2 regions of the Bradyrhizobium sp. NDS-1 genome follow, and region 1 is predicted to be linked to the other one. Evidence: predicted binding sites of a transcription regulator. Region 1 holds the regulator's gene; the other holds the start of a gene.
The links. The regulator PhoB, encoded in region 1, activates phosphate uptake and scavenging genes when phosphate is short. The targets are predictions, from matches to a motif close to TGTCATNNANCTGTCAT.

Region 1 (4,210 bases):
CCTTCGCCGCGTTCGAAACCGAGGTCGGCCCTGGCGAAAACGGGGAGCAAATGCGGCGCTGCGCTGTTAGTCATGACGGCCACTTGAATGTTGCGGACGGTGTGACGCGCGCATTGGGCAACGCACCATCGACCGGCCCGGAAAACGAAACGTGCCGCCTTTTAAGGGCGGCACGCGCGACTATCTTATGCCTGGCAAGACGGGTGTCAATGCCGCTGGGAAAGCCTCGGGAAACGCTGAATCCGTAGTCTTGCGGTGCCGATTTCGCGGGTTTTCACCACGGAACATGTGGAAGCGAGTCGGCGGACTCTTGCGCGGGAGTCACGCCATATTGTAGCGTTTGGATTGTCAGATACGACATCTCGTGCAGCGGTTCTGATCCCAAGAGTCCTCATGTACCGGCGTAAACGTTCGGGCGTCAGTGGCGCGCCCGGCGAGCCTTAAGGGATTCTGACGACACGGGTTTTTGAAGGCTTAGGCATTCGCTGCAAGGCCCCAGGATGGTTGGCCGGCAGCGAGGGAAAGGGTGCAATGACGGTTTTGACCTGGTCCGATGATCGCGTCGAGCAGCTGAAAAAGTTCTGGGAGGCCGGACTTTCGGCCAGCCAGATCGCAGCAGAGCTCGGCAATGTGACCCGCAATGCCGTGATCGGCAAAGTGCACAGGCTCGGTCTGTCCGGCCGTGCCAAAAGCCCTTCATCGGCAGCACCCCGGCCGCGCAAGGCGCGTCCCGCGCAGCACATGATGCGGGTGACCCGCCCCATTGCGCGCGGCAACACCGCGCTGGCGCAGGCCTTCGAGGTCGAAGTGGAGGCCGAACCGGTCACCTACGACAACGTGGTGCCGATGAGCCAGCGGCTGTCGCTGCTGGAGCTGAACGAGGCGACCTGCCACTGGCCGGTCGGCGATCCCTCGAGCCCGGATTTCTTCTTCTGCGGCGGCAAGGCGCTCTCCGGCCTGCCCTATTGCGCCCAGCACTCGCGCGTGGCGTATCAGCCCGCAGCGGACCGCCGTCGTGCACCGGCCAAGCCGAGCACGCGGTAAGTTAGCTGATTTGCTGACTGCAACGACGGCTGCCGTAGCGCGACGGCGCCTCAACCAACTCGGTGTCGTCCCCGCGAACGCGGGGAGCCATAACCACAGGGCGCAGATGTTGCGCTAGACGGTCACTCCGAGTCTTCGCCAAACCACGCCCTGTGGTTATGGGTCCCGGATCAGCGCTTCGCTTGTCCGGGACGACACTGAGTGTGTCGCCAGAATTTCCCAGAACCCCTTACGTCTGCTCCGCCTTCGCGAAGCGATCATCGAGCGCATAGCCCGCGCCGCGGACGGTGCGGATCGGGTCCTGCTCGCGGCCGAGATTGAGCAGCTTGCGCAGGCGGCCGATATGGACGTCGACGGTGCGCTCGTCGATGTAGATGTCGCGGCCCCAGACGCTGTCGAGCAGCTGCTCGCGCGAGAACACGCGGCCGGGATGCTCCAGGAAGAACTCCAGCAGCCGGTATTCGGTCGGTCCGAGATCGATCGGCCGGCCCGAGCGCGCCACGCGGCGCTTGTCGCGGTCGAGCTCGATGTCGCCATAGGCGAGCACGGTGGCTAGCCGCTCGGGACTGGCGCGCCGCAGGAGGCCCTTCACGCGCGCCAGGAGCTCCGGCACGGAGAACGGCTTCACGATGTAGTCGTCGGCGCCGGTCGCAAGGCCACGTACGCGCTCGCTCTCCTCGCCGCGCGCGGTGAGCATGATGATCGGCAGTTGCTTGGTCTCGGGACGGGTGCGCAGGCGGCGGCACAGCTCGATGCCTGACAGGCCGGGCAGCATCCAGTCGAGCACGATCAGGTCGGGAATGTGCTCCTTGAGGCGGGTGTCGGCGTCGTCGCCGCGCATGACCGTCTCGACGTCATAGCCGTCGCCTTCGAGGTTGTAGCGAAGAAGCTCGGTGAGAGCTTCCTCGTCCTCAACCACCATAATGCGTGCGCCCATGGTGTCGTCGCTCCTTGAGGTCTTCAGCTATTCGGGATCGTCGTGGCGAAGTTGGTCATGTCCCCCTTCGGCCGCTTGTCGGTGATCGCCTGGCCCTCGATCATGTAGAACACGGTCTCGGCGATGTTGGTGGCGTGGTCGCCGATCCGCTCGATGTTCTTGGCGCAGAACATCAGATGGATGCAGAACGAGATGTTGCGCGGATCCTCCATCATGTAGGTGAGGAGCTCGCGGAACAGCGAGGTGCAGATCGCGTCGACTTCCTCGTCGCCCTTCCACACCGCCATCGCCGCCGGCAGATCGTGCGCGGCGTAGGCGTCCAGCACCGACTTGACCTGCTGCTGCACGAGGTCGGTCATGTGCTCCAGGCCACGGAACAGTTTCAGCGGATGGAAATCCGTCTCCAGCGCGGCGACGCGCTTGCCCATGTTCTTGGCGAGGTCGCCGATGCGCTCGAGGTCGGTCGCAACGCGCATGGCGCCGACGATCTCGCGCAGATCGACCGCCATCGGCTGACGGCGGGCGATGGTGAGCACGGCGCGCTCCTCGATCTTCTTCTGCAGCGCGTCGAGTTCGGTGTCGATGGTGACGACGCGCTGGCCGAGCGCGACGTCGCGGCGGATCAGCGCGTCGACGGATTCGACGATCATGCGCTCGGCGATGCCGCCCATCTCGGCGACCAGTCGGGTGAGCTCCTGGAGGTCGGTGTCGAAAGCCTTTGCGGTATGTTCAGTACCCATGTCCCGTCTCCTCAGCCGAACCGGCCGGTGATGTAATCCTGCGTGCGCCGGTCGGTCGGCGACGTGAAGATCTTGCTGGTGTCGTCGAACTCGATCAGCTCGCCGAGATACATGAAGGCGGTCTTGTCGGAGACGCGCGCCGCCTGCTGCATGTTGTGGGTGACGATTGCGATCGTGTAGTTCTCGGACAGTTCCTGGATCAGTTCCTCGACCTTGGCGGTCGAGATCGGGTCGAGCGCCGAGCAGGGCTCGTCGAACAGGATCACTTCGGGCCGCACCGCGACGGTGCGGGCAATGCACAGGCGCTGCTGCTGGCCGCCGGAGAGCGACAGGCCGGAGGCGTTGAGCTTGTCCTTGACCTCGTTCCACAGCGCGCCGCCGCGCAGCGCCTTCTCGACGCGGCCGTCCATCTCGGACTTCGAGATCTTCTCGTAGAGACGGATGCCGAACGCGATGTTCTCGTAGATCGTCATCGGGAACGGCGTCGGCTTCTGGAACACCATGCCGACCCGGGCGCGCAGAAGATTGAGGTCGAGCCTGGGGTCGAGGATGTTGGTCTGGTCGAGCATCAGCTGGCCGGTAGCGCGCTGGCCCGGATAGAGATCATACATCCGGTTGAAGATGCGCAGCAGGGTCGACTTGCCGCAACCGGACGGGCCGATGAAGGCCGTGACGCGGTTGGTGCCGAGCGCCAGATTGATGTTCTTCAGCGCATGGTGCTCGCCGTAGTAGAAGTTGAGGTTGCGCGCGGTGACCTTGGCGGGTGCCTCGGGCAGCGGCTGCGAGCCGGGATGAACGGTCGGCGCGCTCACGGAAACAGACATTTCACTCATTTTGCAGTCCTCTCGGCGCCGATGATGCGCGCGCCAATGTTCAGGGCAAGCACGGTCAGGGTGATCAGCAGCGCGCCGCTCCAGGCGAGCTGCTTCCAATAGGCGTAGGGGCTCTGGACGAAATTGTTGATGGTGACCGGCAGGTTGGCCATCGTCTTGTCCAGGCCGAGGCTGAAGAACTGGTTCGACAGCGCGGTGAACAGCAGCGGCGCGGTCTCGCCGGCGACGCGGGCGGTGGCGAGCAGCACGCCTGTGATGAGGCCCGCGCGTGCCGCGCGATAGGCGATGCGCTTGATCACCAGCGAACGCGGGAGACCCAATGCGCTGGCGGCTTCGCGCAACGGATTCGGCACCAGCAGCAGCATGTCCTCCGTGGTGCGCACCACGACCGGGATGACGATGACCGCGAGTGCCAGCGCTCCCGCGAGCGCCGAGAAGCCGCGCATCGGCACCACCACCGCGCCATAGATGAACAGGCCGATGATGATCGAGGGCGCCGACAAGAGGATGTCGTTGATGAAGCGGATCACCGAAGTCAGCCTGTCGTTGCGGCCGTACTCGGCAAGATAGGTGCCGGCGAACAGGCCGAGCGGCGCGCCGATGCCGACGCCGAGCACGGTCATGATGATCGAGCCGACGATGGCGTTGCGCAGGCC
Region 2 (4,210 bases), 390 kb from region 1:
TCCCGAGCAGCTGTTCGCGGCCGGCTATGCCGCCTGCTTCATCGGCGCGATGAAGTTCGTGGCCTCGCAGGGCGGCCCCAAGGTTCCGGCTGACGCCTCCGTCACCTCGACCGTCGGCATCGGCCCGCGCTCCGAGGGCGGCTTCGGCCTCGATATCGACCTCGCCGTCTCGCTGCCGGGCCTCGCCCGCGCTGAGGCCGAGGCGCTGGTCGAGAAGGCGCACCAGGTGTGCCCCTACTCCAACGCCACGCGCGGCAATGTCGACGTTCGCCTGACGGTCGTCTGACCGGAACGGTGGATCGGCCGGTCCGAAATCCCCCTCGGGCCGGCCGCTTCCGCCGATTTGCCATTCTGCGGGATGGCGCCGTGGCGGCGCGCATACGCCCCTGCCCGCGGGGCCATTGCCGGCCTGCACGAACCTCGCTAGGCCTGTGATCAATTGTCGACACAGGGAAAGCGAAGGCATGAGTTCTGAAGCCGCCACAGGTGCCATGAGTGGGCTGCGCGTCATCGATCTCACGCGCGTGCTCGGCGGACCCTACTGCACCCAGATCCTCGCCGACCATGGCGCCGACGTGATCAAGGTCGAGCCGCCCGCGGGCGACGAAGTGCGCGACTGGGGCCCTCCCTTCCACGACGACGACGCCGCCTATTTCATCGGCATCAACCGCAACAAGCGCTCGATCGGTCTCGACCTCGCCTCCGAGGGCGGCCGTGCCGTGCTGCTCAAGATGCTGGAGAGCGCCGACGTCCTGATCGAGAATTTCAAGCCGGGTACGCTGGAGAAATGGGGCATCGGCAACGAGGTGCTGCGCGAGAAATTCCCGCGCCTCGTGCACTGCCGGATCTGCGGCTTCGGTGCCGACGGCCCGCGCGGCGGCAATCCCGGCTATGACGCCATCATCCAGGCCATGACCGGCATGATTGCGGCGACCGGCTCGCCCGAGAGTGGGCCGATGCGGATCGGCGTGCCCCTGGTCGACATCGGCACCGGCCTCTATGCCGCGATCGGCATCCTGATGGCGCTGTCGGAGCGGCAGCGCTCCGGCAAGGGCCAGTTCCTGGAGACCACGCTGTACGAGACCGGCCTTGCCATCATGCATCCGCACACCGCGAATTATTTCATGCATGGCAAGCCGCCCTCGCTCACCGGCAACGAGCATCCCAACCTCGTGCCCTACGCGATCTTCCCGACCAAGACCGACGACATCTTCATCGGCGTCGGCAACGACGGCACCTTCCGCAAGCTCGCCAAGGAGATCGGCAAGCCCGAGCTGGGAACCGATCCGCGCTTTGCCCGCAACAAGGACCGCATCGCCAATCGCGAGGCGTTGCGCGCCGAGCTCGCCGCGGTGTTCAGCCAGCACGAGGCCGAGCCGCTGTGCAACCGCCTGCTCGCCGCAGGGCTCCCCGCAGGGCCCGTGCAGAAGATCGATCAGGCGCTGACGAACCCGCACACGATCGCGCGCGGCGATATCATCGAGAAGGATTGGTACAAGGGCGTCGCCTCGCCGATCCGGCTCGGCCGCAGCAAGCCGAGCCTGCGCCGGCTGCCGCCGAAATTCAGCCAGCACTCGGCAGAGGTGCTGGGCGAGTTCGGCTACTCCAAGGCCGAGATCGCCGCGATGGTCGAAAAGGGCACCGTCTGCGGCCCCGAGCGCAAGCGCTAGGGGCCCATCGCCTTCCTCCGGACGAACGATGCCGCACTGCGGCGTGCGCACGCATGTGCAGCGCGAACGGATTTGGCTACCTGCTCCGTCTTCGCCTATTTGACGACTTCCCTTTTCGAGCGCTTGCCGCTTTCGTTTCTCCCGCTTACACAGTCATGTGAACGTCATATGGCGCTGCTAGCGCAAGCGCTTCTTAGTGACGGGCAAGGGAGGTTTTCTTGATGGCTCTTCGACATTTTGGTGCGGCTGCCGCACTCGCGTTCACAGTTGGCCTGACGGCCTCGCCGGCCTTCGCTGTGACGGAAATCCAGTGGTGGCATGCGATGACGGGCGCGAACAACGACGTCATCGTCAAGCTTGCCAACGACTTCAACACGTCGCAGAGCGACTACAAGGTGATCCCGACCTACAAGGGCAACTACGCCGACACGATGAACGCCGGCATCGCGGCGTTCCGCGCCGGCAACGCGCCGCACATCATGCAGGTGTTCGAGGTCGGCACTGCCACGATGATGTCCGCCACCGGCGCCGTGAAGCCCGTCTACAAGCTGATGGCCGAGACCGGCGAGAAGTTCGATCCAAAAGCCTATCTGCCCGCGATCACCGGCTACTATTCGACCTCGAAGGGCGAGATGCTGTCCTTCCCCTTCAACTCGTCGTCGACCGTGATGTGGGTCAATCTCGACGCGCTGAAGAAGGCCAATGTCGAGATTCCCAAGACCTGGCCTGAGGTATTCGACGCGGCCAAGAAGCTGAAGGCGGCCGGCAGCGCCACCTGCGGCTTCTCCAACTCCTGGGTCACCTGGGTCAATCTCGAGCAGCTCTCCGCCTGGCACAACGTGCCGCTCGCCAGCAAGGCCAACGGCCTCGACGGCTTCGACACCGTGCTCTCCTTCAACGGGCCGCTCCAGGTCAAGCATCTCGAAAATCTGGTCGAGCTCCAGAAGGACAAGACCTACGATTATGCCGGCCGCACCAACACCGGCGAAGGCCGCTTCACGTCGGGCGAATGTCCGCTCTACCTGACGTCGTCCGCCTTCTTCGGCAACGTCAAGGCGCAGGCCAAGTTCGCCTTCACCGCGGTGCCGATGCCCTACTATCCCGACGTGAAGGGCGCGCCGCAGAACTCGATCATCGGCGGCGCCTCGCTCTGGATGATGGGCGGCAAGTCGGCCGACGAATACAAGGGCGTGGCGAAATTCCTGACCTTCCTCTCGGACACCGATCGCCAGGTCTTCATCCACAAGTCCTCGGGCTATCTGCCGATCACCAAGGCTGCCTATGACAAGGCCAAGGCGGACGGCTTCTACAAGGACCAGCCCTATCTCGAGACGCCACTGCTCGAGCTGACCAACAAGGAGCCGACCGAGAACTCCCGCGGCCTGCGCCTCGGCAACATGGTGCAGCTCCGCGACGTCTGGGCGGAAGAGATCGAGCAGGCGCTGGCCGGCAAGAAGACCGCCAAGCAGGCGCTGGACGCGGCCGTCGAGCGCGGTAACACGATGCTGCGTCAATTCGAAAAGACCGCCGTCAAGTGAGACGATCAGCGGCAGGCCGGTGACCCCGGCCTGCCGCTCTGGGGCATCATGCAAAAGCAAGCCATCTTCCAATCGAAGCTGTTGCCCTACGCGCTGGTTGCGCCGCAGCTGGCGATCGTCCTGATTTTCTTCTACTGGCCGGCCCTGCAGGCGGTGATCCAGTCCTTCCTGCTCCAGGATGCCTTCGGCCTGTCGACGACCTTCGTCTGGTTCGAGAATTATCTCGATCTCATGAAGGACGGCGCCTATTTCGAGGCGATCGTCCGGACCTTCTTCTTCTCGTTCGCCATCGCGGTCTCATCGCTGTCGTTTGCGCTGTTGCTCGCCGTGATGGCGGACAAGCCGCTGCGCGGCTCAATGCTCTACCGGACGCTGCTGATCTGGCCCTATGCGGTGGCGCCGCCGGTCGTCGGCGTGCTCTGGATCTTCATGCTGCACCCCTCGCTGGGCGTACTCTCGCGATATTTGCGCGCCCTCGGCGTCGACTGGAATCCGCTGCTCGACGGCGACCAGGCCGCGGCGCTGATCATCCTCGCCGCCGCGTGGAAGCAGATCTCCTACAACTTCCTGTTCTTCCTCGCCGGCCTGCAGAGCATCCCCAAGAGCGTGCTCGAGGCCGCGGCGATCGACGGCGCGCGGCCGATGCGCAGGTTCTGGACGGTGACCTTCCCGCTGCTGTCGCCCACCATCTTTTTCCTGCTCGTCGTCAATATCGTCTACGCCTTCTTCGACACGTTCGGCATCATCGACACCATGACCCGGGGCGGCCCCGGCAAGTCGACGGAGACGCTGGTCTACAAGGTCTATACCGACGGCCTGCTCGGCGGAAATCTCGGCAGCTCGGCGGCACAATCGGTGATCCTGATGATCATGGTCATCGTGCTGACGGGAATCCAGTTCCGCTTCGTCGAACGCAAGGTGACCTACTGATGGTGGAGGAAGAAGGCTTTCGGCGCTACATCGCCCACATCATCCTATGGATCGGGATCGCGATCGTCGCCT

Region 2: a site for PhoB is predicted at 1,822-1,838, ahead of ugpB (sn-glycerol-3-phosphate ABC transporter substrate-binding protein UgpB). Genes of this name have one in related genera too.

The regions. Positions count from the first base shown of each region.
Region 1 covers NZ_CP136628.1:7,363,647-7,367,856, forward strand. Annotated here, with positions in the region: gene RX330_RS34450 (aspartate aminotransferase family protein) at 1-74, opposite strand, end outside; gene RX330_RS34455 (GcrA family cell cycle regulator) at 532-1,044, shown strand; gene phoB (phosphate regulon transcriptional regulator PhoB) at 1,274-1,981, opposite strand; gene phoU (phosphate signaling complex protein PhoU) at 2,005-2,721, opposite strand; gene pstB (phosphate ABC transporter ATP-binding protein PstB) at 2,733-3,554, opposite strand; gene pstA (phosphate ABC transporter permease PstA) at 3,551-4,210, opposite strand, start outside.
Region 2 covers NZ_CP136628.1:108,710-112,919, forward strand. Annotated here, with positions in the region: gene RX330_RS00475 (organic hydroperoxide resistance protein) at 1-286, shown strand, start outside; gene RX330_RS00480 (CaiB/BaiF CoA transferase family protein) at 465-1,670, shown strand; gene ugpB (sn-glycerol-3-phosphate ABC transporter substrate-binding protein UgpB) at 1,892-3,208, shown strand; gene ugpA (sn-glycerol-3-phosphate ABC transporter permease UgpA) at 3,257-4,138, shown strand; gene ugpE (sn-glycerol-3-phosphate ABC transporter permease UgpE) at 4,138-4,210, shown strand, end outside.